DNA from 3 places in the Alteribacillus bidgolensis genome. Region 2 is predicted to be linked to each of the others. Evidence: predicted binding sites of a transcription regulator. Region 2 holds the regulator's gene; each other region holds the start of a gene.
What was found. The regulator LexA, encoded in region 2, represses DNA repair genes until DNA is damaged. The targets are predictions, from matches to a motif close to CGAACATATGTTCG.
Positions count from the first base shown of each region.

Region 1: a site for LexA is predicted at 1,969-1,982, ahead of CEF16_RS22130 (YolD-like family protein). Genes of this name have one in related genera too.
Region 3: a site for LexA is predicted at 4,462-4,475, ahead of CEF16_RS15610 (YolD-like family protein). Genes of this name have one in related genera too.

Region 1 covers NZ_NJAU01000003.1:163,891-174,231, forward strand. Annotated here, with positions in the region: gene CEF16_RS22120 (hypothetical protein) at 52-690, opposite strand; gene CEF16_RS22125 (ParA family protein) at 665-1,447, opposite strand; gene CEF16_RS22130 (YolD-like family protein) at 2,151-2,333, shown strand; gene CEF16_RS22135 (ArgE/DapE family deacylase) at 2,546-3,829, shown strand; gene CEF16_RS22140 (sodium:solute symporter family protein) at 3,902-5,353, shown strand; gene CEF16_RS22145 (sigma-54 interaction domain-containing protein) at 5,601-7,013, shown strand; partial or broken gene CEF16_RS24655 (hypothetical protein) at 7,023-7,112, opposite strand; gene CEF16_RS22150 (ThiF family adenylyltransferase) at 9,729-10,341, shown strand, end outside.
Region 2 covers NZ_KZ614149.1:1,008,921-1,019,261, forward strand. Annotated here, with positions in the region: gene tkt (transketolase) at 130-2,127, opposite strand; gene CEF16_RS05245 (DUF896 domain-containing protein) at 2,407-2,646, opposite strand; gene CEF16_RS05250 (YneB family resolvase-like protein) at 2,792-3,448, opposite strand; gene CEF16_RS05255 (hypothetical protein) at 3,492-3,677, opposite strand; gene lexA (transcriptional repressor LexA) at 3,839-4,462, shown strand; gene CEF16_RS05265 (YjcZ family sporulation protein) at 4,581-4,670, opposite strand; gene CEF16_RS05270 (histidine phosphatase family protein) at 4,940-5,695, opposite strand; gene glnA (type I glutamate--ammonia ligase) at 5,837-7,189, opposite strand; gene CEF16_RS05280 (MerR family transcriptional regulator) at 7,270-7,668, opposite strand; gene CEF16_RS05285 (methionine gamma-lyase family protein) at 7,787-9,031, opposite strand; gene hflX (GTPase HflX) at 9,091-10,341, opposite strand, start outside.
Region 3 covers NZ_KZ614149.1:3,159,362-3,169,702, reverse strand. Annotated here, with positions in the region: gene eutB (hydroxyectoine utilization dehydratase EutB) at 1-204, opposite strand, end outside; gene CEF16_RS15625 (M24 family metallopeptidase) at 540-1,715, shown strand; gene CEF16_RS15620 (FAD-dependent oxidoreductase) at 1,816-2,418, opposite strand; gene CEF16_RS23365 (FAD-dependent oxidoreductase) at 2,697-2,837, opposite strand; gene CEF16_RS15615 (TraR/DksA C4-type zinc finger protein) at 3,024-3,704, shown strand; gene CEF16_RS15610 (YolD-like family protein) at 4,089-4,433, opposite strand; gene CEF16_RS15600 (P-loop NTPase family protein) at 5,098-5,691, shown strand; gene CEF16_RS15595 (PHP domain-containing protein) at 6,149-6,550, shown strand; gene aroA (3-phosphoshikimate 1-carboxyvinyltransferase) at 6,807-8,153, shown strand; gene CEF16_RS15585 (DUF421 domain-containing protein) at 8,332-9,018, shown strand; gene CEF16_RS15580 (sigma-54 interaction domain-containing protein) at 9,504-10,341, shown strand, end outside.

The DNA.
Region 1 (10,341 bases), on a different contig from region 2:
GTGGACTTGGCCATAAAAAAAACCTGAGTAAATAAACTCAGGATATATTTATTATTCATTATTTTTCACTTCATTTAAGAAATTTTCCAATGCATAGTTAATTGCTTTTGTTTTGAACCCTTTTGGCTGTTTTTTAGCCATCCTATTAAATTCTCTCAAGAGATCTTTGCGAATTAAAAACGTGTCTCGTTGGTGTGTGTCTTCTACTTTCTTTTTCTTTTTCTCTTGTTCTATAATCCCCCAAAACCCCTGTTCTGAACCAACTGAATCATTTGTATCTTTTGTTTCAAGATTGCTATTACCTAAACCTGTTTCATTTTCAGTTTCTTTGGTACTATTCTCTAAACTGTTTTCTTGTTCAGTTTTAATATTATCTTTATCTGAAACCTCATATTTATCCATAATACTGTTTCTATTATCAGAACCATTTATGTCTTGTAATTCAGTTTTTTGTTTACCTGTTATGTTTTCTTTTGATTGTTCAGAAAAACTGTTACGTTTACCTGTTATGTTTTCTTGCTCCTGTTCTGTTTTACCTTTTTCTGTTGTGGTTGATGTTTCAGATTCACTGTTATCTTTCACATTTGTTCCAAAGAAGGCATGAGCAGGACTTGGACGCTTATTACCAGACTGGAAAGCATCTTTGATTTTTTCTTTACCTTTTTCAGACGTTTGTTTTCGCGCCGACATTTTCTTTCAACTCCTTTATAAATGAAGAGTGGTATTTAAATGCTGACTTTGCCTCAGGATTATTCCAAAGTCCATAAATAGGGAGTCTCCCGGTTTTTGCACGACGATGAATAATGGTCTTAAACACATGGTCTGGGTAACTATCTCCAATTAATTCAATCATTGCCTTCGAATCACTTCGTTTTGCATCAGCTAGGGTACGTAGGATACCCGCAATCTCTAGTTCGTTATTAATATTTTCTTTCGCTGCAGCGATCGTGTCCCAAAAACGAGGAACAGCTGAATAACAAAACTTGCTGGTCTCAAACAAAATCACTACATGTGTAGAAGCCCCCAGCGCATTAATTGTTTGCTCTGATAGAGCAGGGGGAGTATCAATAATAATGAAATCATAGAAGTCTCTAATAGGATCTATTGCCTTTCTTAGTGCAAGAGAAGGATTTCCATCATACTCTCTAAATAGAAATTGAGCAATTGTTGCCAAGTAGTCATCTGCAGGAAGTAGATGGAGGTTCTCATCAACCACTTTGATGTATGGTCGCGCATCTCCGTCTTTAATAGCTTCTAGTACGGTCTCATTTTCAAAGACTGCTAGATCGTCGTACCCTGATAGAAACTGTGTGAAATTCCCTTGCGAGTCCATGTCTACGCCTAATACTTTATAATTTTCCTTCGCTAACAAAAATGCGGTGATTCCAGAAGTCATAGTCTTTCCGACCCCGCCTTTCTGTATACCAAATGTAACCACCTTTGCCATAGGCTTCACCTCCACCATAAATGTACCACATAAACCATTTACTGAACATATAAACGTAACAGAAAACTATTATTATTTTATGTTACAAGAATTGGTTAAAGTTTACGATGAAGTTTTACTAAAATGTACTATTAAAACGTAATAAATTAACATTTAAGTTTACTTAAACTAAAAGTGTTACCTGAAACTTAATAGTTATACGTAATAGTTTTATGTTTAGCACTTATGTAATGTCAAGCATGTTATATTCCTTAAAGTACAAGTTTTCTCTGTTTTAATGAAAGGATTGAACTCTGAAGAGACTTTAAATCAAAGATTAATAGATGATCTACACAGAATTGTTCAACAAACAATACAAAAAAGAGTATTGGATCGTTCTCTGCTTTTTATTAAAAACTCTATCTCTATTATGGACAGTTACGTACTAAGAAGAAGGGGAGTAATTTTATGAGTAACAGGATTGATTAGAGTTTAAAAGCAAAATATTACAACTTACAAAAAAGTTGAATCGGAAATAATAGGGAACAAATGTTCTGTTAAAGGGGAGGGATCATGGCAAATAAACTAACTCCAGAATCCAACTTGAGGTGAAAGTATGCGTATGATCCTGCCGAAACTTCGGGAAATGTGGTTAAAACATCAAGAAAAAGAAGCCTATTTTAGATAACAATGGGAAGCGTTTGAATAGTTGCTCGGAGAAGTAATGAGGGAAAATATAGAACTGACATTTACTTATTGGGATGGCTATGATTTTTATGAAATCACTGGATGCTGTCATTACATTAATCATGATCAAAAACAATTCAATGTTAAGAATAAGGAGAAGATTTATTACATTACGTTTGATCAAATCACGAACATAAGAAGACAAACGATCCATTATTAGATCAAAGATATTTTTTTGAATCAATTGTGGATCAAAACCTGTACTTCCCCCCTTTATTATAATATCTTTTGATTTAGTATTGAATCAAAATCTCTTCCTCACTTTCCGTAAGCCTTAAAATGAAACAAAAAATTTATACATTTGCCCATAAATTATTGGTATGTTTTTTGCATTACTACAGTGTGAAACCAAAAAATAATGGAGGGAACGATATGCATATAACAGAAACGACAGAAAAAGTGTTTGCAGCTATTGATGATATATGGGAAGAAGAGCTGCTGTTTTTAAAAACGATTGGCTCGTTTAAAAGCACATTGGGAAATGAAAAAGACATTCAAATGTATATTAAAAATCATATAGAAGAGATGAATATGAAAGCGACTTCATTTGTTCCGGATCCAAAGCGGCTTTCGTCTTATCAAAATTACGGGCATGTGGAATGGTCGTATGAAGACCGCCCTGTGGTAGTTGGTGAATGGAAGACCAACCAACCTAAAATCGGAAAAAGCTTAATACTCCAGGGACATATAGATGTGGTCAGTGCGGAGCCGGAACATTTGTGGAAACATGATCCCTACAACCCTACGATTGTTGGTGACAAAATGTACGGACGCGGCATTGTGGATATGAAAGGCGGAGTTGCAGCAATGATTCACGCTGTAAAAGCTCTTCAGAAAGCCGGAATTACATTAGGGGCCGATCTTCAGATTCAAACCGTAATTGAAGAGGAATGTACCGGAAATGGCGCTTTAGCTTTGCTGGATAAAGGGTTTGTTGCGGACGGAGCCTTGATTCCTGAACCGACCACGCTCCGAGCCATGCAAGCTCAAGTGGGTGTGTTGTGGGTAAGAGTGAAAGTTAAAGGAAGTGGTGCTCATGTGGAACGGGCCGAAAAAGCGCAGAACGCTATTAACAAAGCGGCCTATATAATTCAGGCGCTTGAAGAATACAGAGAGCATATTAACACCAAACCGAAACATCCTGATTATTCCAACCATCCGCATCCACTCAATGTAAATGTTGGGACCATAAACGGTGGTGATTGGCCTTCTAACGTTCCGTCTGAATGTACATTGGAAGCACGAATCGGTTTTTATCCCGGTGAGAATCCTGCTGACATTCAAAGAGAAGTAAAAGAGTGGATATTAAAAGCTACTGAGAAGGACACCTGGATGAAAGAAACACCTCCAGAGGTCACATTTTATGGATTCAGCGCGCCTGGTAGTTCCCATTCATCTGATTTGGATATATTCGACAGTCTGAACAACGCTCACCAGCTTACGACAAACGAGTCATTGGAACAGACTGCTTTTACAGGAACTACGGATGTTCGCGCTTTCGATGAGTTCGGAATACCAGCAGTTTGCTATGGTCCGAGCGGAGGGAACATGCACGGCGTAGATGAGTATCTTGAACTAGATAGTTTAAAAATGCTTACCCAGTCTATTGCAGCTTTTATACTTGATTGGTGCAAAGAAGAGCAGACAAGTGAATAACCAGACGAATCTATGCCTCACAGGATAAGACAGCTGTCATCACTACAAATATTTGCAAAAAGGGGAATATCTATGTTTATTAGCGAAACAAATCAAACGATCCTGATACTCATCACGATCGTTTACGGAGCAGCTATTCTAGCTTATTCCTATTATTTTTATAGAAGAACACGGACGTATGAATCGTTTAATATGGGCGGACGTTCCATGCCGCTTTTGCCAATGATTTTAACCATTGTCGGAGGAGCAGTCGGAGGATCGACCGTCCTGGGATTCGTGACAGATGCTTATTTGTTAGGGATGGGACAAATATGGAACGTTGTATCTCTAGCTTTTTCAGTGGTTATTTTCACACTATTCTTTCTAAAAAGAATACGGAAAGCAGGAGATGAACATCAGCTTTTCTCGGTAGGAGATTATGCAGCGATTCGTTATGGGAATGCAGCTCGTTATCCTGCTTTTATCGGAAATATTGCTGCCCTTGGAGCTCTTACCGGTCTGCAGTTTGTTGCGCTGGCAACTGTTTTCAATCTTGTGTTTGGCCTTGAGATGACCATAGGAATTATCGTTTCCTGGATCTTTATTACACTGAAAACGTATCTGGGAGGTCTTACGGCTGTTATCTGGACCGATGCCGTGCAAGGTACCATTCAGACAATCGGTATCACTGTTTTATTTTTTCTCATCTATTTTTCGACTGGCGGGTGGAGTAATGTTTCTGAAAATGTTAGTCAGACCGCAGATCTTCAGGCTGAATTTCTGAATCCTTTTACCATGCCTATTTCAGAAATCCTCATTCCTTTCCTGACGATTGGTGCTGCCACATTAGTGAGGCAAGATATGTGGCAGAGAGTATGGGCAGCAAAAAATATTAGAACATCTGTTATATCCAACTGGCTGGCTTGTCTTGTTATCTTTATCACTGGTGCTTTGGTCATCATTATTGGTGTGTTTGCAAATGCAGGGCTTGGGATTGCTGCCGACCAGCCTAATCTGATTTATTATGAAGTCATTTTTGGAGCCATTCCGTTTTGGTTTGGGTCTGTCATGCTTATAGCATTGGTTGCCACGATTCTTTCGTGCGCAGATTCCTTCTTTATTGCCGGCTCAACAACGATGGTTAGTGATATTATTAAACCTATGCTGAAAGTAAAATCAGATGCGAAGCTGCTTCGTTACAGTAGGTTAATGATTATTGCGATGTCTATGGTTTCCCTTATTCTGGCTTTAGCTATTCCACGATTAGTGGAACTCTGGATGACAGGATCGGCCATTCTCGTTGCGGCTTTGCTGGCTCCCATTCTGATAGGGATGTTTTGGGAAAAGCCCGGCAAGCTGGCAGGAGTTGCTTCCATGTGGTCCGGTCTAATTTTAACATTAGTGTGGCAGTTTGCAGGACAGCCTTTCGAGATCCATCCTGTCTTTGTTGGATTTCCTCTTTCACTGATTGTATTATTAGTCATTACATTTTTCCAAAACAATCACAATTCGGGCAAAAAATCATCAGAAGACTGCACGGCCTAAAATCTCAACGCATAAGTCCTTGGCATACACAGGGCTTATGTTTTTTCATAGATAAAATTTTTGCGCGTTGATGTCTAGATTCAGCGCACAGTCTAGCGGGGTTAAATAACTTTCAGTCATAAAAGGTACAGAAAGCCCTCTTTGCCTGAAGAACATTTACCTATGGTCCTGACCAGTGTGCTAACACTTTTCTTAATAGAGATGATATGATAAACATATCGAAAAAGATCGCAGGAGGATATTCGGTGTGTTATATTCTCAACTATTTAACAATCCAACATTATTAGCTGCCCTTGATCAACTTCCTGCCGCTATATTTGTTGCAGATTCCCAAGGCCATGTGATCTGGAACAACAAACGCAGCGAAGAAGGAATAGGGATACCACGGGAAAAAATAAAGGGGAAACATGTAACGGAGCTTGAAAAAAGCAACATCTTGAATCCTTCGCTCACACGTTTGGTGCTGGAAAAAAGATCGCCCGTTACCCGAGTGCAGGAGCTTAATGCAAATGTTAAGCGTGTGACGGTTAGCGGGCCGATTTATAATGAAGATGGCGAAATAGATATTGTCATCTCTGTGAGTCATTCCTTAGATGAGATTGATCAAAACGGGGATCGGATGGATGAATTGAAGGAACTGCTGCAAACATATATGTGCCAGTTACAGCAGGTGTATTCGTTGGAATCCAAGTCTGTTGCCGAACGAACGATCACAGGGAACAGCAAGGCCGTGGAGCACCTAAAGTATTCGATTCAACGGGTTTCAGATCTCTCATCCACGGTGCTTCTAACGGGTGAAACAGGAGTCGGTAAAAGTTTTGTGGCACAAGTGATCCATCAATTGAGCAATCGAAGTTCCGGTCCTTATTTATCACTCAATTGCGGCACGATACCGGAATCTTTATTAGAAAGCGAATTATTCGGTTATGTAAAAGGAGCTTTCACCGGAGCCAGTCAAGCAGGCAAATCCGGACTGGTAGAAACTGCTGAAGGTGGAACGTTGTTTTTAGATGAGATTGGCGAGTTGCCCTATACCATGCAGGTGAAGCTACTTGAATTATTAGAAGATAAAACCTTTATGCCCATTGGCGGTACGAAAAAAAAGGCAGCAGATATTAGAATCATAGCTGCTACCAATCAACCATTAGAAAAGATGGTGGAAGAAAAACATTTCCGATCTGATCTGTATTACAGGTTGAATGTCTTCGGTATCAACATTCCACCGTTACGTGAGCGTAAAGAAGACGTCTCTACGCTTGCTTATATTTTTCTTCATCAATACAACAAAGAGTACGGGAAATTTATATCTTTATCGAGTGAAGCCGTGGATCTTCTTACACAGTACAAGTGGCCAGGCAATATACGAGAACTGGAGAATGTGATCGAGCGGACCGTTGTGTTTTCCCCTGAGGAAGTGGTTAGACCTAAACATTTACCAGGATTCATTCAAAAGGAAACACTTCTACCGGAGAACATGATTTTTCAAAAGAACAGTGATGAAACATTATATGATTTTCTAGAAAGAGTTGAGAAAGACATTATTTTCCTAACGGCAGAACAACACCCCAATACACGAGAAATCGCCAAAAACCTGGGGATGACCCAGCCAACCCTTATCCGGAGGATGAAAAAATACCGAAAATCCGGACACAACGAATGATACGCGGTGTTATACAGACCGAATGGATAAATGCTTGGCTTCCAGATATGGCTTGATGCCTTCCTTACCGCCTTCACGTCCCAGCCCGCTTTCTTTCATGGCCGGACGGATAAATTAAATTACTATATCCGGATAGGATTGAATCAGTTCAAAATCTATCCTTTTCTTTTTAAATCCACCGTAACGAATTAATTCGATACCACGGCTATCGATATTCTTATGTTCTGATCCATAAAGAATTGGAGGTCATCCTCTCTTTCATCAACTAAAGAAGAAATGCACCGCAGCTCATCACAGACAAACCTGGATGGCTTGGAATTTCTATCGTTTGATCCCTGTCCTTATAAGGAGTACGGAAACGATTCACGCAATAAGGGGCCACATATGTAAATTTTATTAATTCGCATGTGCTCCATTATTTATTCTAAACATCCTATTCAAATTCTTTCATTCTTCGATAAAATGTAGCTGAAAAATTACTTTATCCATTTAAGAGATAACATTTAGTATCTGAAGTGTTTATTTTTCCTGTTCAAACAAACTATTACGTTTACCTTTTACGTTTTTTTATTACATGTCTGTTTTAATTTTCATTTTTACTATTGAGCACTGTTTTAGAGTTACTGTTACCTTTTACGTTTATGGTCATTTGCTAGTTACAGGGGACCAGCTGCCCTTCCAATAAATTAATATATGGAAGCCCAATTTGTAGAGAGGTAAGCATTAAAAAGCCCATCATAGATATTGGCTATCTAGATGGACTTTCTTGTGTTGCAACGATTTAAGGTGTGGGGGGTGTGTTTAGCATAACACAAATGATAATAATTATCATTATCATTTTTTAATTTTTTTTGAAGAAAACACCGGAAATCGAAAATCCTAATTCATCAACGTTAATTGTTCTCCAGTAAACAGCATCAAATAGCATGTGATTTTTCAATTGCCTGTAATAGGGGACACGCCTTGAATACCGACGATTTCTGCAGCAATACCACCGCCTATGAAATCACCTACAAGTCTATAACCCTTTGTGCTAACAATTGGCATACCTAAAAATTATAGGCTATACATTGTTTATTATTGGGTATTTACCACTATCATCCAACTCCAAATCGGTCCCTGTTCCAACTTTAAGACCTTTCTTTTTGTGTATTTTTCCTAAAAAGAATAACCATCATTAAGATTGTTCAGAAAAACTATTACGTTTACCTATTACGTTTTATTGTTCTGGTTCTGTTTTAGATTGCACTTTGTCTATTGTATATGATGTTTCAGGTGTACCGTCGAAGGTTTGGCTTTTACGGGGGAACCTCTCCACCTTAATCAATAGATTTTGATATTTTCCATCAAAGTTCATTAACAATCTCTCCATACATTTTTCATAAAAAAGTCAGGGCTAAACCCTGTCTAAAAATTAAACAATTTATATATGTCCAAAATCTAATTTCTCACTTTCTTACGAAAATGTCTTCAATGTGCACACATTTTCTTTAATGCTTTCTCCAAAACGTCTATAATGCCGTTTATGAAAAAAGAAGACTTTATTTTCGGCATTTGTTTCTCAAATCTCCCTGGGTTATAAACATCCAATTTTCATCTACGGTGGGGGATTTTGTGTATTAAACTACATTATAGAGAAATGGTGGCAAAGCAACTAGTCTAGCATAGTGGGGTAATTCTATAAGTTGAAATAGTTACTATTTAACAGTAATAATCTAATGTGGGTTCAGTACCTTAAAAACTTTATTGGTAACTAAAAAACTCCCCTGAGATCTGAATCCTTTACATACTAGGACGGGGATCCTTGTTACCTAATACGGCTAATCCATTATAAAATTCCTATTTTTGTAAATTGTAAGAAAAGCACTTATTTTCTAAATTCTGGTATGCTATATTAATGTTCAAGTCAAACATGGAGGTGAGCAGATGAAAGTACAAGTACGTAAAGCTGATAGGAAAAACATATCTACTTCTGCACTTACTGCTGTTCCAGGTTAAGGCTTTTTAAGGAACCGATGTTATCGGTTCCTTTCTCCCCTATTAAATGCTGAGCAATTTTTGTTCATTCGACTTAAACTAGAAGATTTCCGACTTTTTTGAAAGAATGAAGTGCAGGGAAGTTCATGTGATTAATCGCTCAAAGGAGAGTTTTTACATAAAACCCCAGATCCGTAGCGTAATCAATATCACAAAACACAGTTTAAATCTCCCTTGGCAGTACGTGGAAGTAAAAAATTCGGGAAAAGTCATCGTTTCACGCCTTATCTATAATCCATTTTCGAAAATACCAATGTGCCTCCAAATCAATGACTCGTAAATAATGAATATACAAACGGTTCTTCGATGGGTGTGGATACAAAATAGATAAAAACTCCCCAGATGCAACCAAAAAGATAACAATCTGAAAAAGTACTGCAAGATAGGTAGATTGATTTATTGCCCTATATCTTGGTTGTTAGTTCTTTAATAATTATATTAAAAACGTAATTTTAAAAGAGGAAGTTTTCCATACCCTGCACACCTTTTATCAAACAACAAGAATAACTGCATGAAGCCCGTGGTCAAATGCTAAAGAGAAATAATAATGGAACTTTTTACACTCCAGATATTTGGTTATTTTTCATGATCAAATATACAGCAGTTTAGGCGGTAGAGTCATGGAAATTAGTTAAATGACGGAATCTATATCAATGTAGTATCAAGGAGGCCATATAGATGAGATTAAAATTTAAAGAAACCATACCTTTTTTTGTATTGGATAATGAAATTCAAATTGGGGAAGAAGAAGGGGTTGCTGGATTTTTAGAAGATCCAGATGGAAGTGTTAAATTATTAGTTGAGAATCTTGATGGCTCTAAAGATATAGAGGAAATTATTCATCTAGTACAAAAACAATACCCTAATATAAGCGATGAAGAAATTACTAACGCGCTGGAAGTTCTAGCTAATGAAGGCTATCTAGAAAACGCTTCTCTTGAGCCAAAACTACTTACCAGTTATGAATTAGAACGTTATAAAGCGAATATTAATTACTTTTCTTTATTTACATCCTATAAAGAAAATAAATTTGCCATACAAGAAAAAATTAATCAAACTCCTATATCTTTATTAGGTGTAGGAGGCCTTGGGACACAAATCTTATATCATTTATCGGCTTTAGGTTTTCATAATATCAAAGCACTGGATTTTGATCATATCGAATTAAGCAATTTTAATCGTCAGTTGTTATATTCTGAGAAGGATATCGGAAAAAACAAAATCGAAATGGCCAAAAAAAGGATTGCCGAATTCAACCCAAATGTAAATCTTGAAACTACAAATAAAAAAA
Region 2 (10,341 bases):
TTGTCGAATAAAAAATTGAGAACATAGTTAGAGGTAAAAGAATAACATTTATATCTTTATACCTAAAAAAATAGAAAAACCCCGAAAAAAGAGCAATTTATTTGATTACTCTTTTTCGAGGCGCCAGAATTATTTTGAATCCAACAAAGATTTTGCTTTAGCTACAGCATTTTCTACTGTAAACCCGTATTCCTGTACAATTTTATCTCCAGGGGCAGAGGCACCAAATCGATCAATGCCTAAAACAACCCCATTATACCCTACATACTTATGCCATCCGTGGGAAGCTCCCATTTCTAATGCAAGAGCAGGAACACCTTGTGGAAGAATTTCTTCTTGATAGGCTGTGTCTTGTTCATCAAAAGCTTTCCAATTTGGCATACTTATAACATTTGCTTTTATTCCATCCTTTTCCAGCTCACCTTTTGCTTCAACGGCAAGTGATACTTCAGAACCTGTAGCGAGAAGAAGTATATCCGGACGCTTGGAAGATTCTGAAAGAACATATGCTCCTTTTTGCACTCCTTCTTCTGCTTTATCAACAGTACCTGGAAGTGTTGGGAGGCCTTGTCGAGTTAACACAAGTGCGGTTGGAGTATTTTCACTTTGAAGAGCAGCTTTCCATGCAGCCGTTGTTTCATTTCCGTCAGCCGGACGAATAACATTTACATTAGGAATTGCTCTTAAAGAAGATGTTTGCTCAATAGGCTCATGAGTTGGGCCGTCTTCCCCAACAGCAATGCTGTCGTGAGTGAACACATAAGTTAGCGGCAGTTTCATGAGAGCACTCAGGCGAAGAGCCGGGCGCAAGTAATCCGAAAATACGAGAAAGGTGGAAACGTAAGGATGGACGCCTCCATGAAGTTTTAAACCGTTTCCGGCCGCAGCCATCGCAAACTCACGCACTCCAAACCATACATTTCTCCCTTTATAATTATCACGGCTGAAGTCTGATTCTTCTTTAATTAACGTTTTATTAGAAGAAGCAAGGTCAGCTGAACCGCCAAACAAAGAAGGAACCGCTTTTGATATTTTTTGTAGTGCTTCTCCGGAAGCTGCTCTTGTAGCAAGTTTTTCGTCATTGTATACAGGCAGTTCTTTTTCCCAGTCCGCCGGAAGGTCTCCTTTTATGGCACGTATAAATTGTTCAGCCAGTTCAGGATATTTTTCTTTATATGTTTCTACCTTGTCGTTCCATTCTTGTTCTTTTCGTGCACCTTCTGCTTTGCCTTCAGCAAAATGTTCTGTTACTTCAGCAGGTACATGAAATTCTTCTTCAAAATTCCATTTGTACGTCCCTTTAGCAAGTGTTACTTCATCTTCACCTAACGGAGCACCGTGGGCTGCATTTGTCCCGCCTTTGTTCGGAGAGCCAAATCCAATCTCTGTTTTTACTTCAATAAGAGATGGACGATCCGAGTTTTTCGCTTCTTCGATAGCGCTTTCGATTGCTTCAAGATCATTTCCATCTTTTACAAGAATCGTGTGCCAGCCATAAGCTTCATAACGTTTCATTACATCTTCGGAGAAAGATTGATGCAGATCTCCATCAAGAGAAATATCATTTGAATCATAAAGTACAATTAACTTTCCTAACTTCAAATGGCCAGCTAATGATGCAGATTCAGATGAAACCCCTTCCATCAAGTCTCCATCACCGCATAAAACGTAAGTGTTATGATCTACTACGTTAATATCTTCTTTATTATATACAGCAGCTAAATGACGTTCTGCCATTGCCATTCCTGTGGCCATCGCCAATCCTTGTCCAAGCGGTCCTGTTGTAGCTTCTACACCAGGTGTATCTCCGTATTCAGGATGTCCTGGGGTCTTGCTGTCCCATTGTCTAAAGTTTTTTAATTCATCCAGTGATAAATCATATCCGCTTAAATGAAGGAGACTGTATAAAAGCATAGAACCATGCCCTGCTGATAATACAAATCGATCACGATCAAACCAGTCAGGATTGCCCGGATTATGTTTCATAAATTTACTCCACAATGTATAGGCCATAGGAGCAGCGCCCATCGGTAATCCCGGGTGACCGGAACTGGCCTTTTCAATACTGTCAATAGATAGTGTACGGATAGTGTTAATGGCTAATTCTTCCACACTCTTAGCTGCCATGTCATTCCCTTCCTTTCCCAAAATTCAATATGTATTATTACCTACGTATTTAATCATAAACGTTCTATCTTAATAGTACAAGGCTGATGTCAAGTATTATCGATAAACGACCTTCAAACAATTTGTTTTTTAAAATAAAGTACCTGAAAACGACTGCTGATAAATTTTAAGCATATTGCCATTTTAGATCATAATTAGAATTGTATCCGATTTTCACAGTAATATATAAAAAGCCTGATGGTGCGTTAACCATCAGGCACTTTTTATCTGTATATGAAACTACTGACGATAGTTCAAGTTATTTCTTTTCGTTTTAACTAATTGATCGGGAGTAACATCTTTACCATTCGGATCCACAACTTTTACGGATTGCAGCTGGCTTTTAAAGGAGGAACGGAATTTAGATAAATATTCTTGCCGCAGCATTTTCTGTTCTTTTTCTTCCTGCTCCGTTAAACCCGTAGTTTTAGAACGGTTAGCTAGTTCATTAATACGTGCAATCTTCTCTTGAGAAAGCATAAATGTATGAAAACCTCCCTAATGTTCCGCTTTTTTAACTTGTCTTTTAATGTAAATGATCTATTTATGATTTGCAACAGCTATTGTACTTGATGAGAGGCGCTCCATAACACTCAAATTCAAAATTTTCCAAGCAACAAAGGAATTACTCCGAATTATTAGCTATTTTCTCCATGTGTTCTTTGTACCTTCTGTGTACAGTAGCCTTTGAAACATCATAACCAAATCCACGCAATGTTGCTGCAATATCATAAAATGTCAGTTCTAATTTTCTAAGCCGAACAATTTCTTCAATTGGTGCATCTTTCTTTTTCCTTCCGCCCTGCCTGCGGTCAGATAAATTTTTTTCAGGCTTATATCCACTGGCTACTGCTTGTTTCATTCCTCTTTTAATCTTTAAATTATGTAATTTTCTTTGATGTTCTTCTACCATAGACAATATATCCATCAACATGTTATCAGTTTCAGACAACTGAAGTACTCCTTCGTCTTTCACCGTATATATAGGGATATTTAGTTTAAATAATTGATGAAGCATGGCCACTTTGGCATTTCCTCGTCCTAATCTAGTATCATCCTGTATACATAAAACATCAGCTTCTTTTGCAGATAAAAGATCCAGAACTTCAAGCAGGCCATCCCTTTCAATCGAATACCCGCTAGCTTCCTCTGCAATAATTTTTGAGAGGTAAAATCCCTTTTTTTCTGATAAATGAATGAGTTCTTCTTGTTGCCTTTTTAATGATGATTTCTGTGTTTCTTTATTTGTACTTACCCGGCAATATATTATGCAGCTTTTCAATAATTCCCTCACCTTTTCATTAGCTCATATTTATTTTCCTTTTTCACTCATCCACCCACGTATAGGTTAGCACATCTTCTTTCTCTTCATCCAGCGTATTTACATACACGTCTTTATCTTCTTCATACGAAGTTAATTGAACAGTTAATACGAGTGAAATGATAGAAATAATAAAAAGAATTAAAATGGCCCATTCCTGACTGCTTAACTGTTTCATTTTGGTATACATTACTTTCCCTCCGACTCATGAGAATGTATGTTCTTATTATGATTCAGTATAAAGGGAACCTTTGTTCCCGTCAAGTGATAATTAGAACGAATGTTTGCGTACATATGTTTTCCATGCTATACTTAACACATGAAAATATTAGAAATAGAGGTGCTGAACCGATGCCAAAATTATCGAAACGCCAGCAGCAAATTTTAGATTATATAAAAGATGAAGTCCGGCAAAAAGGTTATCCTCCTTCCGTACGTGAAATCGGTGAAGCTGTTGGCCTCGCATCCAGTTCAACGGTGCACGGTCATCTCTCCAGGCTTGAAAATAAAGGGTTGATTCGGCGTGACCCAACCAAGCCAAGAGCGATTGAAGTATTAGAACTAGAAGACGTGCAGCCGCACATTTCAGAAAGCAATGCTGTTTATGTTCCTGTATTAGGTAAAGTTACAGCGGGGGATCCAATTACTGCTGTAGAAAATATTGAAGAGTATATCCCCTTACCAGAGCGTATGGTCTCAGATGAAAAAGTATTCATCTTAACTATTCAAGGGGACAGTATGATCGAAGCTGGTATTTATGATGGCGATCTCGTCATTGTTAGACAACAGCAGACCGCAGATAATGGAGATATTATTGTAGCAATGACAGAAGAACTTGAAGCTACAGTAAAACGCTTTTACAAAGAAGAAAATTTTATTCGTCTGCAGCCAGAGAATGCTGCGTTGGAACCAATTATTTTAGACAATTGTACTATTCTGGGGAAAGTTACGGGTGTATTTCGAACGCTGCATTAATTGTCCATATTTTACATGAAACAACCCGGCCATCAATGTTATGAAACATTAGCCGGGTTATTTTTGGCCTCTCATTTTACTGCACTATTGACAAATCACCCCACGTTCGAAGCGGTGATTAGTATTTAACAAATGCAGTTCCTACGATGATTAGCAGTATAAATAATACTACAATCAACGCAAAACTGTCTTTATAACCGTATCCCATTAATATCCCTCCCCTGACGTGTCCTCTTTAATAATTTATGATCTCTCTTTAGATTTGTTTAGACAGTTGTATAACCTTTTCAGAAATAAATTATTAATAATTGGATGTTGGTCTAAGAGTAGAAAAACGCGGCTTGTCGCTATATAAAAGACCACTAATGAAAAAGGAAAAGAACTTCTGCTAAAAACGCACATGTCCTTTACCTTGAATCGTTTATCGCTGCATTTTTAAAATGAACCTTTTCGTTTCTATTCATTTCTCCTTCATATTTATTCCATCCAACTCATCCATTGTCCTAAAGTTAGATAACCTGCAATTTCATAGCCGTTTCCCTGTCCAAATGGTTTTACAACTACTGTTCCCATGTTAGGAATCTGACCTAACCCTACGCCTGGGGGAAAACTGTGAGCGACAACGACCTTATTTTTTCTCGGAGCAGGCGGTATTTCTAGAAATGAATGTAGGGAGTTTAAAATTCTTTCCTGTTTTATGGCACTCATATGACTTCCCAGTCTATAAATATTAATCCAAAAAGGGTCCTCTACGAGATTGCTTTTGCCAAAAGCCAATTCAGCAGTTTCTCTCGTTCGGCAAAAAGGAGCAGTTATAATTGGATACTCAATAGGAATACGTAACGTGCGAATTACTTCTCCGTATAAAACAGCTTGTCTTCTTCCTGCCTCAGAGAGATTTCTTTGAGTAAAACAATTTTCGAAAAGGAAATTCGGTTGATCTTCTCCTACGGTTGCTTCTCCGTGCCTCGTATAAAAAATATATCCCCCTTCTTGGAGCAAATCGAGCAGTGATCGGTTGATGAAAAGAGGTTCTGCTGTATATCCATCAGCAGCGTTATGTGGTGGCGCTGCCCCGTAACGATTTGGAAGTCCTTCATATACATATGATAGAACCGAGTTTAGGTGCTTTACATTCAAAATGTTTGCCGATGCTGTTTTAAAAAGCTTAAAACGTTCAGATTGGGCAAAATGGTACAGTGCGGGGTCTACAGAACGCAAACGTATATTCAATGTAATTACTCCTTCTTACAACGACTAGGCAATGGTTAATATATGTTATCCCCCATAAAGTGTGCAGACGTCTCCCTGTTGCCTATACCAAACGTGTAAAAACCCCTTGATGATACGTCATCAAGGGGTTAAAAATTAATTTTAGTATGTGGAGAGAAATTGTTCTCTTTCCCAAGGGTGTACTTGAGAGCGGAACATATCCCATTCGATTTCTTTTGCTTCTGCAAAATGTTCAATAGCATGAGGTCCGATCGCATTAACAAGAACTTCGTCGTTTAAGAGACTGTCCAACGCTTGTTTAAGGTCAGCTGGAAGATCTTTAATGCCTTCTTCTTCACGCTCTTCTTTGCTCATGACATAAATATTACGATCGGTTGGCTCAGGCGCCTTGAGTTTTTTCTTAATACCGTCAAGACCTGCAGCAAGCATTGAAGCAATAGCAAGGTATGGGTTAGCAGCTGGGTCTGGGCTTCTTACTTCTACACGTGTGCTAAGTCCTCTAGAGTTAGGAATACGAACAAGTGGACTTCTATTTCTAAGCGACCAAGCTACATATACAGGAGCTTCAAATCCTGGTACAAGACGCTTATAAGAGTTAACGATAGGGTTAGTCAATGCAGTGAATGCTTGAGCGTGCTCAAGAATACCGCCTAAAAACTGCATTGCTGTTTCACTTAGTTGAGAGTCTGTGCTTTCATCTAAGAAAGTGTTCTCTTTGCCTTTAAACAAGGACATATTACAGTGCATCCCGGAACCATTCACCCCAAACAATGGTTTAGGCATAAATGTCGCATGCAAACCATGCTTTCTTGCAATGGTTTTTACTACAAGCTTAAAGGTTTGAATATTGTCGCAAGTAGTAATTGCATCAGCATATTCAAAGTCAATTTCATGCTGTCCAGGAGCAACTTCATGGTGAGAAGCTTCAATTTCAAATCCCATATCTTCAAGCTCAAGTACGATATCGCGGCGGCAGTTTTCACCTAAATCTGTAGGGGCAAGGTCAAAGTACCCGCCTTTATCATTAAGTTCCATTGTAGGTTCGCCTTTTTCATCATTTTTGAAGAGGAAGAATTCTGGTTCTGGTCCAATATTGAAAGCAGTGAAGCCCATTTCTTCCGCTTCTTTTAATACGCGTTTCAAAATACCACGCGGGTCGCCGGAAAATGGTTTTGGTTCTCCACCTACTTCACCAGGTTCATATATGTCGCAAATAAGGCGTGCTACTTTCCCTTTTTCAGGAGTCCAAGGGAATACTACCCATGTATTTAGATCAGGATATAAGTACATATCAGATTCTTCAATTCTAACGAACCCTTCTATGGAAGAACCGTCAAACATCATTTTGTTATCCAAAGCTTTTGATAGTTGATCCACTGGAATTTCTACGTTTTTAATAATACCTTGAAGGTCTGTAAATTGAAGTCGAATAAATTTTACGTTTTCTTCTTCAGCCATTCTTGTGATATCTTCTCTTGAATACTTGTTGGCCATTTGGTGTGTCTCCTCTCTTTCGTTTCAATAAATAATAGTATGAAATCTTCTGTCATGATGGACAAAAGGAAATCACCTGATCAATGAAAAAATCTGGACAATTGTCCTTGGATCATTGAAGTTCTTCCCTGCTTTCCTGCAACCAATACTTCATTTTTTAAGTGTCGACGCAGTTCTTTATCACTCATACTTTCTGTATTTTTAAGAACAGGCTTCGGTTTTTCCTCTTCATTTTGGGCACGCAGTTCAAAAATTTCTTTAATTCCTGATAAATTCACTCCGCGTTCAATGAGAGTTTTAATTTCTAACAGCCTATCTACGTCATTAAATGAAAATAATCGTTGATTGCCTTCAGTTCTTGCAGGATAAACAAGACCATGTTCTTCATAATACCTAATTTGCCTAGCGGATAGTTCTGTCAGCTTCTTCACTATGCTAATAGGAAATAAAGGCATATTCCGCCGGATATGATCACCCATTTGGCTGCCTCCTTCCCTTAAGAAGTTATTTTCATCCTACACGATGTTAGGTTTTTAGTCAAGTACATGTTAGCTTTTTTTACATTAATTTTTTCAGTAATGTCAGATGTCTTTTCACCTATTTTTCCGTATAGGAATGAAACGGAGGAATCAACTTCTCTTCGATCAACACATTTAATGCATGCGAAACAGCATATTTCACATGAGAAAAGGTCAGACCTCCTTGGATATAAGCTGTATAAGGGGGCCGCAGCGGTCCATCAGCAGACAATTCGATACTAGAACCTTGTATAAAAGCCCCAGCTGCCATAATAACTTCATCTTCATAACCTGGCATATTTGATGGCTCTGGTACAACCTTAGAATCGACTGGAGAAGCTTCCTGAACAGCCTGACAAAAACGAACCATCCTTTGTTTATCCTCAAATGTCACTGCTTGAATAAGATCCGTTCTTTCTTCTGTTGAAGACGGAAAAGTTTGCAGGCCCGCTTCTTCAAGAAGAGCGGCTGTGAAAAAAGCCCCTTTTAACGCTTCACTAACAACGTGTGGAGCCATAAATAACCCCTGATACATTTCGAGAAGGCTGTTTAACGTTGCTCCGCCTTCTAGACCGATTCCTGGAGCAGCAAATCTAGAAGCGGCTTGTTCTACATATTGATTCTTCCCTGCAATATATCCGCCTGTTCGTACGAGCCCGCCTCCTGGGTTTTTTATGAGAGATCCAGCTATTAAATCTGCTCCAACATGTCCAGGTTCAGTCGTTTCCACAAATTCACCGTAACAATTATCAACAAATACAATGACATGAGGGTGAGATTGTTTAATTTCAGTAATTATTTGTTTCATTTTGTCCATAGGGATAGAGGGACGGGAGGCATACCCTTTTGATCGCTGCAGGGCAATGACCTTTGTTTTCGATGTCATATTTTCCCGTATGGCTTCACTATTTGGATATCCATCTTTATTTAAAGGCGCAACATCACAAATTATGCCATACTCTACCATCGAGCCGGTTTTGTTGTCAGTAAGGCCGATGGCAGTTTGCAGCGTGTCATAAGGCATTCCTGCATACAGCAGTCTGTCTCCAGGTCTTAGTATGCCGAATAACGCTGCATTGATCGCATGCGTGCCTGATATAAATTGATGTCTAACGATAGCCGATTCAGTTCCAAATACTTTTGCATATATGCGATCAAGCGTTTCACGGCCTGTATCGTCATATCCATACCCCGTGGATGGATTAAAATGAAACGATGATACACCTTCCTCTTGAAAAATATTTAAGAGTCTTGCTTGATTCCAATCAGCTGCTAATTCTGCTTCACGTATTTTAGATTGTATTTTGGCTTCTGCTTGATTCATTAGATTTTGTAATTCTCCCTTATTATGCCAAGGTGAAACCATTTTTTATTCCCAACTTTCTACATGTATGCTTCATATTTTTTTATTGTGCCGTTAATTGGATGATCTGGGAGCACGTAACCTTTGCAATTAAAACTGTTTTCCTCTTCCAATAACTCTTCTTCTTTAATTAGTGTATATCTTTGAAGTTCGGATAAGCTTTTTCCATCTTTTGTCGGAATTTTTACGTGATAATAGTCCATTTGTTGTTTTAACGTTTCTTCCATTAACGTAAGGAGTTCTTCAGTATCTTCATCACTGAAAGCAGAAATAAAGATGGACGGCCGCTCAGAACTAGGTAAAGCAGCTGGTTCTTTAATGAGATCACTTTTATTGAATACAGTTATAGAAGGTATCGCATTTGCTTTTAATTCACTCATAAGCTTGTCCACTGTTGCCATTTGTTCATGGGCTTCTGGATGAGATGCATCCACCACATGAAGAAGTATATCCGCTTCTTTTACTTCTTCTAATGTAGAACGAAAAGCAGCAATTAAAGTTGTCGGCAAATCCTGGATAAATCCTACCGTATCTGTAAGTAAAGCTTGATAACCAGATGGAAGTTCCATTTGTCTAGTCAGCGGGTCCAGCGTGGCAAATAATAAATCTTCTTGAAACGTATCAACACCAGATAATTTACTTAAAAGTGTTGATTTTCCAGCATTAGTGTAGCCTACAAGTGCAAATTGAACAGCATTGTTTTTGCGCCGCTGTTTTCGATAACTTTCTCTATGGGCCTGTACATCAGCAAGCTGCTTTTTTAAATCATCCATGCGTTTTTGAATATGACGCCGGTCTGTTTCAAGCTTTGTCTCCCCCGGTCCTCTCGTTCCAATCCCCCCGCCAAGACGGGACAGCACTTGGCCTTGTCCGGATAAACGCGGCAATAGGTACATCAACTGGGCTAGTTCTACTTGAATTTTGCCTTCCTTTGTTTGTGCCCGTGATGCAAAAATATCAAGAATGATTTGGGTGCGATCTATAACTCTCACATCAATTTCTTCATCCAAGTTGCGGATCTGTCCGGGCGATAATTCATCATTGAAAACAATTAAATCAACATCTTTTTCAGCTGCTGCAAGCGAAAGTTCAGCTACCTTTCCCTTACCGATATAGGTAGCAGCATCAGGGCGTTCTCTCGCTTGCACAATCTCCTCAACAATCTCTCCGTTTGCGGTGTGAACTAGTGCCTTTAATTCATCCATTGACATTTGATAAGATTCCGCTTTCTGCTCTGATAATCGACAGCCTGCAATGATTACTCTTTCTTT
Region 3 (10,341 bases), 2.2 Mb from region 2:
TTCATCTTTTGTAAGAGAAGCGATCATATTGGAAGCTCCGCGAAGTTTAAAAGAACCTGTAGGCTGCAGCTGCTCAAGTTTTAAATAAACAGGTACTCCCGTTTGTTGAGAAAGGGTTTTTGAATAAATCAGCGGTGTAGGCTGGACAGTTGTTCGTATTCTTTTTTTGGCTTTCCAAATGTCTTTCACGGTTATTTGTTTCATGGTTTCCCCTCCTTGCTGTCTTCAGCTTCCCAATAAAAAGTTAAAATTTCTGGTTATGAACTCCTTCATGGTTAGAATAAATTGATAAAAAACCATTGTCTACCATTATTTGTACGCACGCCGATCCATTTTATTGTTAGAAAAATCTAGTTTTCCGCCTTGTAAAAAAATTGTTACTTTTGAAAGGCGATGGCAGTGGCGGCGCTATGCTATTTTCCGAATAATATTATCAAACATGCTAAACTGTTTACCAATTAATTCGTAAAGCTTTTTGTCAGGGACAAAAAACGCAAGCAGCCTTGCCAGGTAAGATAATTATAAAGGAGGCTCGAACTATGCGGTCATTGACGGTGTTTCCGAAAGAAGAGTATGCGGGCAGACTAAAAAAGGTAAAAGATAAGATGGCCGAAAACGGAATAGACGTTCTTTTTTTAAGTGACCCCGCAAATATGAATTATCTTACCGGGTATGATGGCTGGTCCTTTTATGTTCCCCAGATGGTTATTATTTTTCTAGAGGATGAAGAACCGTATTGGTTTGGCAGAGCCCAAGATGTAAATGGGGCACGGGCAACTTCTTGGCTGTCACCGTGCCGGCTGCTTTCCTATAGTGATGAATATGTACATTCCACTACGAAACACCCAATGGAAGTGCTAGCAGCTTGGTTAACTCAGCATAAAAAGAATGTCAAAAGGGCTGGAGTAGAGATGGAGGCTTACTATTTTTCTCCTCGCGCTTTGGAACGCTTAGAATCCGGGTGTAAAGGAATAACATTTATTGATGCGAATTTACTTGTAAATGAAATCCGTTTAATAAAATCTAAAAATGAAATAGGGTATATGAAAAAGGCTGGACAAATTGCGGCGCTTGCAATGGAGGCCGGGGTAAACGCTGTGAAAGAGGGTGCGAGGGTTTGTGATGTAGCAGCAGCTGTTTCACAAGCTCAGATACGAGGAACAGATCAATTCGGAGGAGATTATCCGTCGATTGTACCGTTGATACCAGCTGGAGCACTTACCTATGCTCCTCATGTAACATGGACAGATGAAAAAATTAAAGCGGGGGATCCGCTTATCATTGAATTGGCCGGCTGCTGCAGCAGGTATCACGCTCCTTTAGCCCGCACAGTAACCGCAGGTAAACCTGAGCCTGAATTCAAGCGGTTATCGGCTGCTGTGATTGAAGGTGTGGAAACGGTCCTTGATTATATTAAACCTGGTGTTACTTGTGAAGAAGTAGAACAAAAGTGGCAAAGTGTCATCGCCAGGTATGGATTTTGTAAAGACTCTCGCATTGGTTATTCAATCGGGATCAATTATCCGCCTGACTGGGGAGAACACACAGCTTCGCTGCGCCCAGGAGATAAAACAGTTCTTCGTCCGAACATGGCATTTCATTTAATACCAGGCATTTGGCTTGAAGAAATGGGCGTGGAAATTAGTGAGAGTTTTGTTGTGACAAAAAACGGATGTGAAACTCTTAGCAAGTACCCCCAAATAGAGGAGACGTAATACGAAATTATGATTGGCCTTCGTGAAGAACGAGTTCTGCCGCAGCTTTCCCTGAATAAACAGTCCCTTCCATTGTTGCAAAAAAGGCTGCATCGTGTAATCACGCAAGAGTTAGTCCTCGAATCGGTGTTTTTTGCGAAGGTCTCATAATGTGATGTCCGGGACCCAAATGATAAAAATCATGAAAGTGAACGATTTTACGATACTTTACGACATTTTCTTTATCTAATGGAAGCCTTATTTGAAGAACGATGTCAAGAATTTCGTTTTCCGACAAAGCAGTAAAACGCTCAGACGGCGTCATAATGATAGACAGTCTTCCCTTTGCCTGTTGAAAAGTTGTTCGTGATTGTTCTGTAAAACTCGCTAAACAGGTGCCAGGACCAAACGTTGTGATATCTTTTTCCATGAGCGGTGTTTTCATGTCAATTTGAAAGGTGACAGCATCCATGGTTGGCAATGCAAACATGGATTGGAAGCTTTCATGGCTGGGAAAAGAGGATTTCAGCAATTTTTTGGCAGCATGAAGAAAGACAGCAAGCATAGTATGATTAGCATGCCACTCTTTTCCATCGGCTGTTTGAACACCATAGACATTACGTCCATTTACTGAAACGAGTAAAGATTCTTCCTTTAAATTTGTATAAACTTCACCGCCGAGCGCTTGCATCCGCTTTTTATAAAGACGGGGGCAGGTCTGCATCAAATAGACCAAAAAAATTATAAGCAGAACAACGTTCTGGCGGAAGGAAAAAAACTCCTGTGCTGAATGATAATACAGTAAAATGGGCCGTTTCACTAAGATGATGTTTTTTAGCGCGCACGGTCCATTGATCAAGTTCGGCTGAATGAAGATAGTAATCCTTTATTCCAAATAAGGGGCGTTACCGTAATTGATTTCAGCATTTTTAAAGGGCCTGGGGCAGGTGAATGTAGTACCCAATATAACGGTGGAACCCGGATTCAACATGCATACCGTTTTCATCCCATTATTCTGTCCGTCCTCCAACAAAAAGACTCCACGTCAAATAAGGCCACCTTATTTCCTGCTACCGCCAATTCAAGGCCTGTTGTTAGTCCCGCTAAACCACCGCCAACTATAACACAATCGTACGTAGTCATTTTTTCACCTCCACCTTTTAAGGTTTTGCTTTTTTGTACAAATTATTAATAAGGATTGATAAAAGAAACATATCCAAAAGTGTTTGCACGGTTTGTGCTTTTCTTATTACCAAAAAATGTGCTGAAAACCGCTCTGCACTTTGCAGCATACTACGTAAAGAGGGAGAGAAAGGAGGAACCTAAAAGGTGAAGACGAACGAATTTTTTGCCGAAATGAAAAGCAAGCTGACGTCTCGATTACAAAAAGTGCAGCAAAACAATAAAGACCATTTTGGTTTAGATGAGGAATTTGCAAGAGAAACAATCGGTGAATTGTCTAATTATGACAACCATCCAGCCGATAACGGAACGGAATTGTACGAGAGAGAAAAAGATATGGCATTGCAGCAGCATTCCGGCCGGGAACAAAAACGAATTCAAAAAGCATTGCAGGCAATAGAGGATGGAACGTATGGAAAGTGTGAGAAGTGCGGGGAGGATATTCCACTTGAACGTCTTGAATCTGAACCAACCGCTCTTCAGTGCATCCAGCATTCATATCAAGAACCTGATCCATTTGATCGTCCAGTAGAAGAAGAAAGGTTGATCCCTGGTAAGGGAGGATTTACAGACACAACAAAAGAGGACGTAGAAAATGATCGGTTTGACGCAGAAGAAAGCTGGGAATTGACTGCAGCCTATGGAACAGCAGACACCCCGCAGGACACTTATGACCCTTCACTTGAATATGAAGGAATGTTTGGAGATGCTGAAAACGAAAATGTCGACGAAGATGTAGCTTTCGGGTTCAGCATGACAGATAGTGAAGGGAACCTAATTGATTTTGATAATGACGTCGATTTTTCACATTACTTTTTACGAAGATAAATGAATGCCCGCCAACAGTGTACCCTCTGTCGGGGGGCATTTGTTAAGTGTTTAGTTTTTTCTATTTGAAAGTGTACGCACAGCAGATGGAGATCCGGCTTAAGAACGCGACAGGTTGGGTTACAGCTATTAACTCTACATCGAAAGAGGCTGAATATTTTAGGAGTACGCGGAGGAGTTAGTATGTATTACTCGCCTTAGTTCTGGGCTCGATGACCGTCCGGTAGAATTCTCCAGGTCGATCTACCGGGCTGAGCGTTTTAATTACAGAGTGGAACTTGCTCATAATCCACTTGTAATTATAACAATTTTTTCCATATAAGAAAGAGTTGAACGAACTAGATGAGAAAAGAGGGCGCAGGCCTTTGGCTGAGCGCCCTTTGGTTAGGCATAGGTGATATCGGCCAGCTCTTCAAAGCGCAAGTATTCGATCCCATCATCTGTCACTAAATGAAACTGTTTTTGTACGTGATTAATGTAGTGGCATTTCCCAATGATTTCGAAGAAAAAGCCGTCCCGCCAGTACGTAAAACAAAGAGGGTCATCATTTCGCATCGCATCACCTAGAAGCCATTCCAACTCCTCCCAGTGCTGAGGGTCAAGCTCTGGCTTTTTTTGTTTTGTCTGCTGTTTTTGATGGTGAAGCCATTGTTCACGGTGTTCCGGCAGGATCATTCGTGAGGATTCCCAGCGCAGGTTTGATCCTGGTGTTAATTTATTTCCTTTCATGGGCCATCCCTCCTGATCCTATTATATGCGAACGCTTGTTCTTTAAACACCCTTAATTTTTTCCAAGCTTTTTAGAATGGCAGAATGAAGGAAGAAAGAGGGGAAGAAACTGTCAAACAATGCGTGTTTCTTTTTTTGTACTTTAGGACTTTAATTTTGCTAAAGGAATAAAGTATTAGAAAAACTATTCGCCAATTGGACTCTTTATACCTATAGCAGGTTTTTTAATCGTGGACCAAATAGGTTCTGGGCAGCACAAAGCGGATATGAATATAATTTGATGCTCGCTATTGTGGGAATTGGCGTTGCATTAACTGGAGCAGGAGTGTTCTCCATTGATGCTGTTCTGTTTGGTTAACAGAAGAAGAGAAAGCAGTAACAGTTTATGAAATAAAGGTAATGAAAGGAAGCGCACCTCGTTATTATATTAATATATAAAATATTCCATCCTTAAGTATCAGCTTAAGTCGGCCTTGCAGGCAATAACGGAAATAATATAAAGAAAAACCAAACACTCTCTATTTTCCCATTTAGAGTTGTTTGAATTTTTCATTATGCAGGTTATCAAATTTTTCAAGAAAATGGAAAAAGGGAAATGGCTTGTTTGCAGCGAAAATACATATAGAAAAGGGATATTTGCCATCTATGAAAACAGGAGATGGTTATGATGCCGATCATTTGCATAGAAGGACTAAGAGCAGTAGGGAAAACAGCCGTTTGTCTTGAACTGCAGGATAGATATGGGGCTTATGTGGTTTCTCGTGATTACCCTGAGTCATCAGGGGAAAATTGGTTTGAAGAATGTGATCACCAAATGAGAAGGTGGCAGTCAGCATTAAAAAAGACAGAGAAATATGCTCTTATTGTTCTTGATGGCGATATCTTTAAGCCTGTCATTAATAATATCCATGATTCCTTCACGCTTCAGAGCATTTCAAATACATTTCTGCATGCGTTTATGGACGAACAAATAGGATTTCCAGACCGATATTACTACCTCATGGCTGGGGAGAGTACGATTCGAAAACGAACTATTAAAGACTTCTCTCAAAGAAAAGGAGAAGTGGAAAGAGACCATTCTTATTTCAGCTTTCAAAAAAACTTTTATGAAGGGCTGGGAGCTTGCGAATTACCGGCAAGAAACGAAAGAGAGACGGCAAGGAGAATCATCAAACACCTTCCAGCTGCACCTTGGAATAGATATAACAGAAAACAATTTCAGTATATCCAAAATAATATCGTAAAGCATATGAAATAAAGGGGGTGTCTCAAAAACTGAGGGCAGCCCCTTCTTTCTGCCTCACTGCGGGATTGGCGGTATTAGAAGAGGATTAAAGGAAACTGGTCATCAAGGGAATTTCTTGGGGCCAAAGCAGGAAGGAAGAATGGTCACCAAGAGAGGCTAACCGAAAAAACGAAAAAAGCTTCTGAATTAAGCGATTATTCCTGGCATTGAATCGGCTTTTGATTTTAAATGCAATAGAAGAGCTCATATATTAGGTTATTATGTGAATCAAGGAAACGCTGAGCTTACAACATTCTGTAAGCCGATGCTGCAAAAACGTCATCAAGCCTCGTATAAAAAGGTGAACAGCATTACAAAAGCTGGTTATGATATTACCTGGGAAAGACGTGCTGTCATACGCCGAAGGGTCCACAGCTGTTTATAAACAGCACATTATGCACGCCCTTATACGGATGAGATTTACAGTCCGTTGTATAAAACATTATTTTCTGCTGACGGAAAGGACGGAGAGGCAGGAATTGCTCACATGTCAATCGAGTATTTGGATACTGTTGAAGCTATTCGAAAGATACGTACAGCAGGGGATGCTCATCCAGGACAATTCGATAATTTTGAAGCCATTTCAGAGTGGGCAGAAGAAGGATTAGAAGGAATCGAAGTTTTCCATCCTTTGCATAATAAAGAAACCGAAGAATTAGCTAAACAATATGCAGCGCAATATAACCTCATTCAAACAGGAGGTTCTGATTTTCATGGTATGTATGGTCCGTCGCAAGAATATCCGCTTGGCTGCAAAAGCCCGGGCAAAGAAAGTGCAGTTCATTTAATGAAACGGACAGATGAGTCATCTAAAAGAGAGATAAATCTATAGATAGTATAGTTTTTATAGCTCTTCCTTCAATCATTAAAGGAAGGGCTTTTTTGTACTTCAGGAAAGTTTATAATTGTTAATAGTATAAGTAAAACTATGTTTTCGCCATTTGAATTTGGCGGCAAGTCAAGTTTTTCTAACATTTCTTTAAACGATTAACACTTGATTATTGATGAACAAGGTGGTGTAATGGTAACAATACAAATAGCTCATTACATAGTACATAATATTATATAGACAAAGGAAGGAAGATTGGATGAGTAAGCCAGATTTAAAAGCTCGGTCCCCGTGGGCAGCTTTAAATGATGTAAAAAGTGTAAACATATCGCCTATAAAAGATGAAACGGTTAACACCAATATTACCGTGCCTGGAAGTAAAAGTTTTACTAATCGTGCGTTAATTATGGCAGCCTTAGCAAAAGGAACGTCTGAGCTGTCCGGCATTTTACGAAGTGATGATTCTTACTGGTGTATTGAGGCTCTTCGCAATCTCGGCATTACGATTGAGGTAAATGGAGATACAGTAAAGATTGAAGGATGCGGAGGAAATTGGCCGGAAAAACAGGCAGACCTTTATATCGGGGCGGCAGGTACCATTGCTCGTTTTCTGCCAGGAGCATTAGCTTCTTCAAAGGCAGGTACGTTTAAGGTAGAAGCAAGTAAGCGTATGAGTGAGCGTCCTGTACAGCCGCTGATGGAAGCATTGGAAACGCTTGGAGCCAAAGTAGAGTATTTGGAAAAAGAAGGTTTCTATCCTCTGAACATTCATGCAAACGGCTTAAAAGGCGGAGAAGTAACCATATCAGGTAAAGTATCCAGTCAATTTATAAGCGGGTTGCTATTAGCCGGAACATATGCAGAACAAGCGCTTAGAATAAATATACCTGACTATATTGTCCAGCATGCTTATGTGAAAATAACACTCGACCTTATGAAAGATTTCGGAGTAGAAGCCGATTATAATGAAGAGCTTACAGATATGAAAGTGCCGGTGTCGAGTTATACCGGTAAAAAAATGGCATTAGAAGCGGACGCCTCAACAGCAAGCTATTTTATGGCCTTAGCTGCTATGAACAATGGACGTGTCCGTATTAATAATCTTACTATGCAAACGAATCAACCTGATATTTATATGGTGGATCTGTATGAAAAAATGGGCTGTCGGGTGATTAAAGGGGAAGGATACATTGAAGTACAAGGAGTTCCCCAGTTAAAAGGGAATTTTGAAATCAGCATGAAAGAAATGTCTGACCAAACGCTTACACTTGCAGCAATTGCTCCATTTGCCGATGGACCTATTACCATTACAGAAGTGGAGCACATCCGCCATCATGAATCGGACCGAATTAAAGCGGTTTGTACAGAGCTGCAAAAAATGGGAATTGATGTCGAGGAATTTCAGGACGGTTTAAAGGTTTATCCAGGAACACCGCAGGGTACATCTCTTCATTCCTATGACGACCATCGGGTAGCGATGGCACTGTCGCTGATTGGCACAAAAGTTCCTGGTGTGACAGTAGAAGATCCCGGCTGTGTATCAAAAACATGTCCTACTTTTTATAACTTGTTAGAAAAAACCGGAGTGCCGATTGACTTTTCATAATACACAAAACACTAGTAAAGAGGAAAGCTAAAAATCTTTACTGGTGTTTTATTTATTTTAGGACTGTTAAAGAATAAAGTATAAGGAAAAAGACTTGGCAGCAAGCCAAGTTTTTTCTAATCCACAATAGAGAATAGATATAACAGTTGAAGTTTAAAATAGGAAATGATTCAACATATTGAAAAAATTGAGGGTGACAATGTGGATTGAGATTATTAAATTAGCCGTTTTGTTTGTATTGATTTTTGTGATTATGCGATTGTTAGGAAAATCGTTGTTGTCACAGTGGACGCCTTATGATTTGATCACGCTTTTCTTTTTATCTTATGTCGGGTTAAGTGTCATCGAAATTAAGGATTTTTCACATGGCATTATCAGCATTCTTGTCATTGGGTTATTATACAGCTTGATTGCCAGGTTAAGCCTTGTTCAGCCTCTCAGCCAGTTTATTATTGGAGAACCTACTATTTTAGTTAAACATGGGAAACTTATTGTTAAAAATTTAAAGAAAAGCCGTTATTCTTTAGCAGAATTGCTTTCAAGTATTCGATCAGCTGGCTATCCTGATATTAAGGAGATCGAATATGTATTGTTAGAACCTAATGGAAAGCTGAGTGTCATACCTAAACCAGAGGTCACTCCTGTTACGCTTCAGAATTTAAATATTACACCTGATTACAAAGGGCTTCCTATTGCAGTGATCGTCGAAGGAAGAGTGCAGCACAAAAATCTTAAGCTGATTAATAAAGACGGAGATTGGTTAAAAAACGAACTGCATGCAAAAGGGTATGAGAAAACAGAAGACATCTATTATGCCGTGGTTAGGGAGAAAGAACTTGAATTGATGATTCAAACGCTAAAATGAGTTTCATACAGCCCCCATCTGAAAAGTTGATATTAACCTGTTTACTTCCAGGTATGGATGGAGCAGGAATGTCACCCCCCACTTAATTTCTGGAGAAATTTGAATTGGGGGATTCCTGCGAACACCAGTGCAGCCACCAGTTATATTAGCAGGCTCTATTCGTAGTCCCTACAGTGAAAACAAAAAACTTGTACGTTGGACTCGCCATACGTTCTACTTTAGCTTGGTTTTCGCAACTTCGGTACGTGTGGGGCGATTGTTGCTTGGATATTTTACGTGACAAAGCATTTCTTGCCACAACCTCATTTATCCAGTTTTCAAAGAGCAATCTGTACAAGAATATTATATGTTCCGATATGCAAAAAGGCGATTCATCCCCCCTTATTTTTGGGCTGCGCCCTGCACAAAATAAAAGAGGAAGTCTTCTCTTCTAAAATGATAATATAGAAGATATGTGAACTGGAATACAATCGGGAGGGCCGGGTATGATAGAACATATTCAACAGTGCGTTACTATTAAAAAATGGATGGAGAAAGCTATCACCTTTGAAGCAGGGAGAACGAAAGTAGAAGAAATTCTGTTGGAAATAAAAAACAATGAAGATCTTCACAAGATCGTGCTTATTAATGAAATTAAAGAACCTCTAGGTATGCTTTCCGTTTCCAAAGTAAATTTTTATCTTTCGAAAGATAAAAACATTAAGAAAAAAATGAAAGAAGAGATGATACAAAAGACTCTGAGTTGTCGATTAACGGATTCTTTTTTTGATATAGCCCAAGAGAACCTGCCCATTCCAGTTATTGATGACAAAGGAAAGGTATGCGGTGTTTTTACTGTCAAAAGCATGCTTATGGCGTACAAGGAATTATCGGAGTCGCTGACACATTATACAGAAATAACGGATGTTATTTTAAACAGTGCATACGAAGGTATTGCCGTGGTGGACCGGGACGGAATTATTCAGCAAATGAACCGTACCTACAGAAATTTTCTAGGCCTATCCCCAGAAGAAGAAGTGATTGGACGTTCAGTCGAAGAGGTGATTGAAAATACAAGGCTTCATATTACAGTCCAGTCTGGAGTACCAGAAAAAGGAGAAATTCAAATTATCCAAGGGCAGAAGATGATCGTTCACCGTATTCCTATTTGGAAAGATGGAGAGGTAACTGGGGCAATAGGGATGCTCATCTTTGAAGGAGTAAGTGAACTATATCGAATTCTTGGAAATGCAGGCAATATGCAAAGTGTGCCGCCATTTGAAGATGAAGAAAGGTCACGTACGAAAAATCAACCCAATCTATACTCTTTTGAGCAGATTCTCG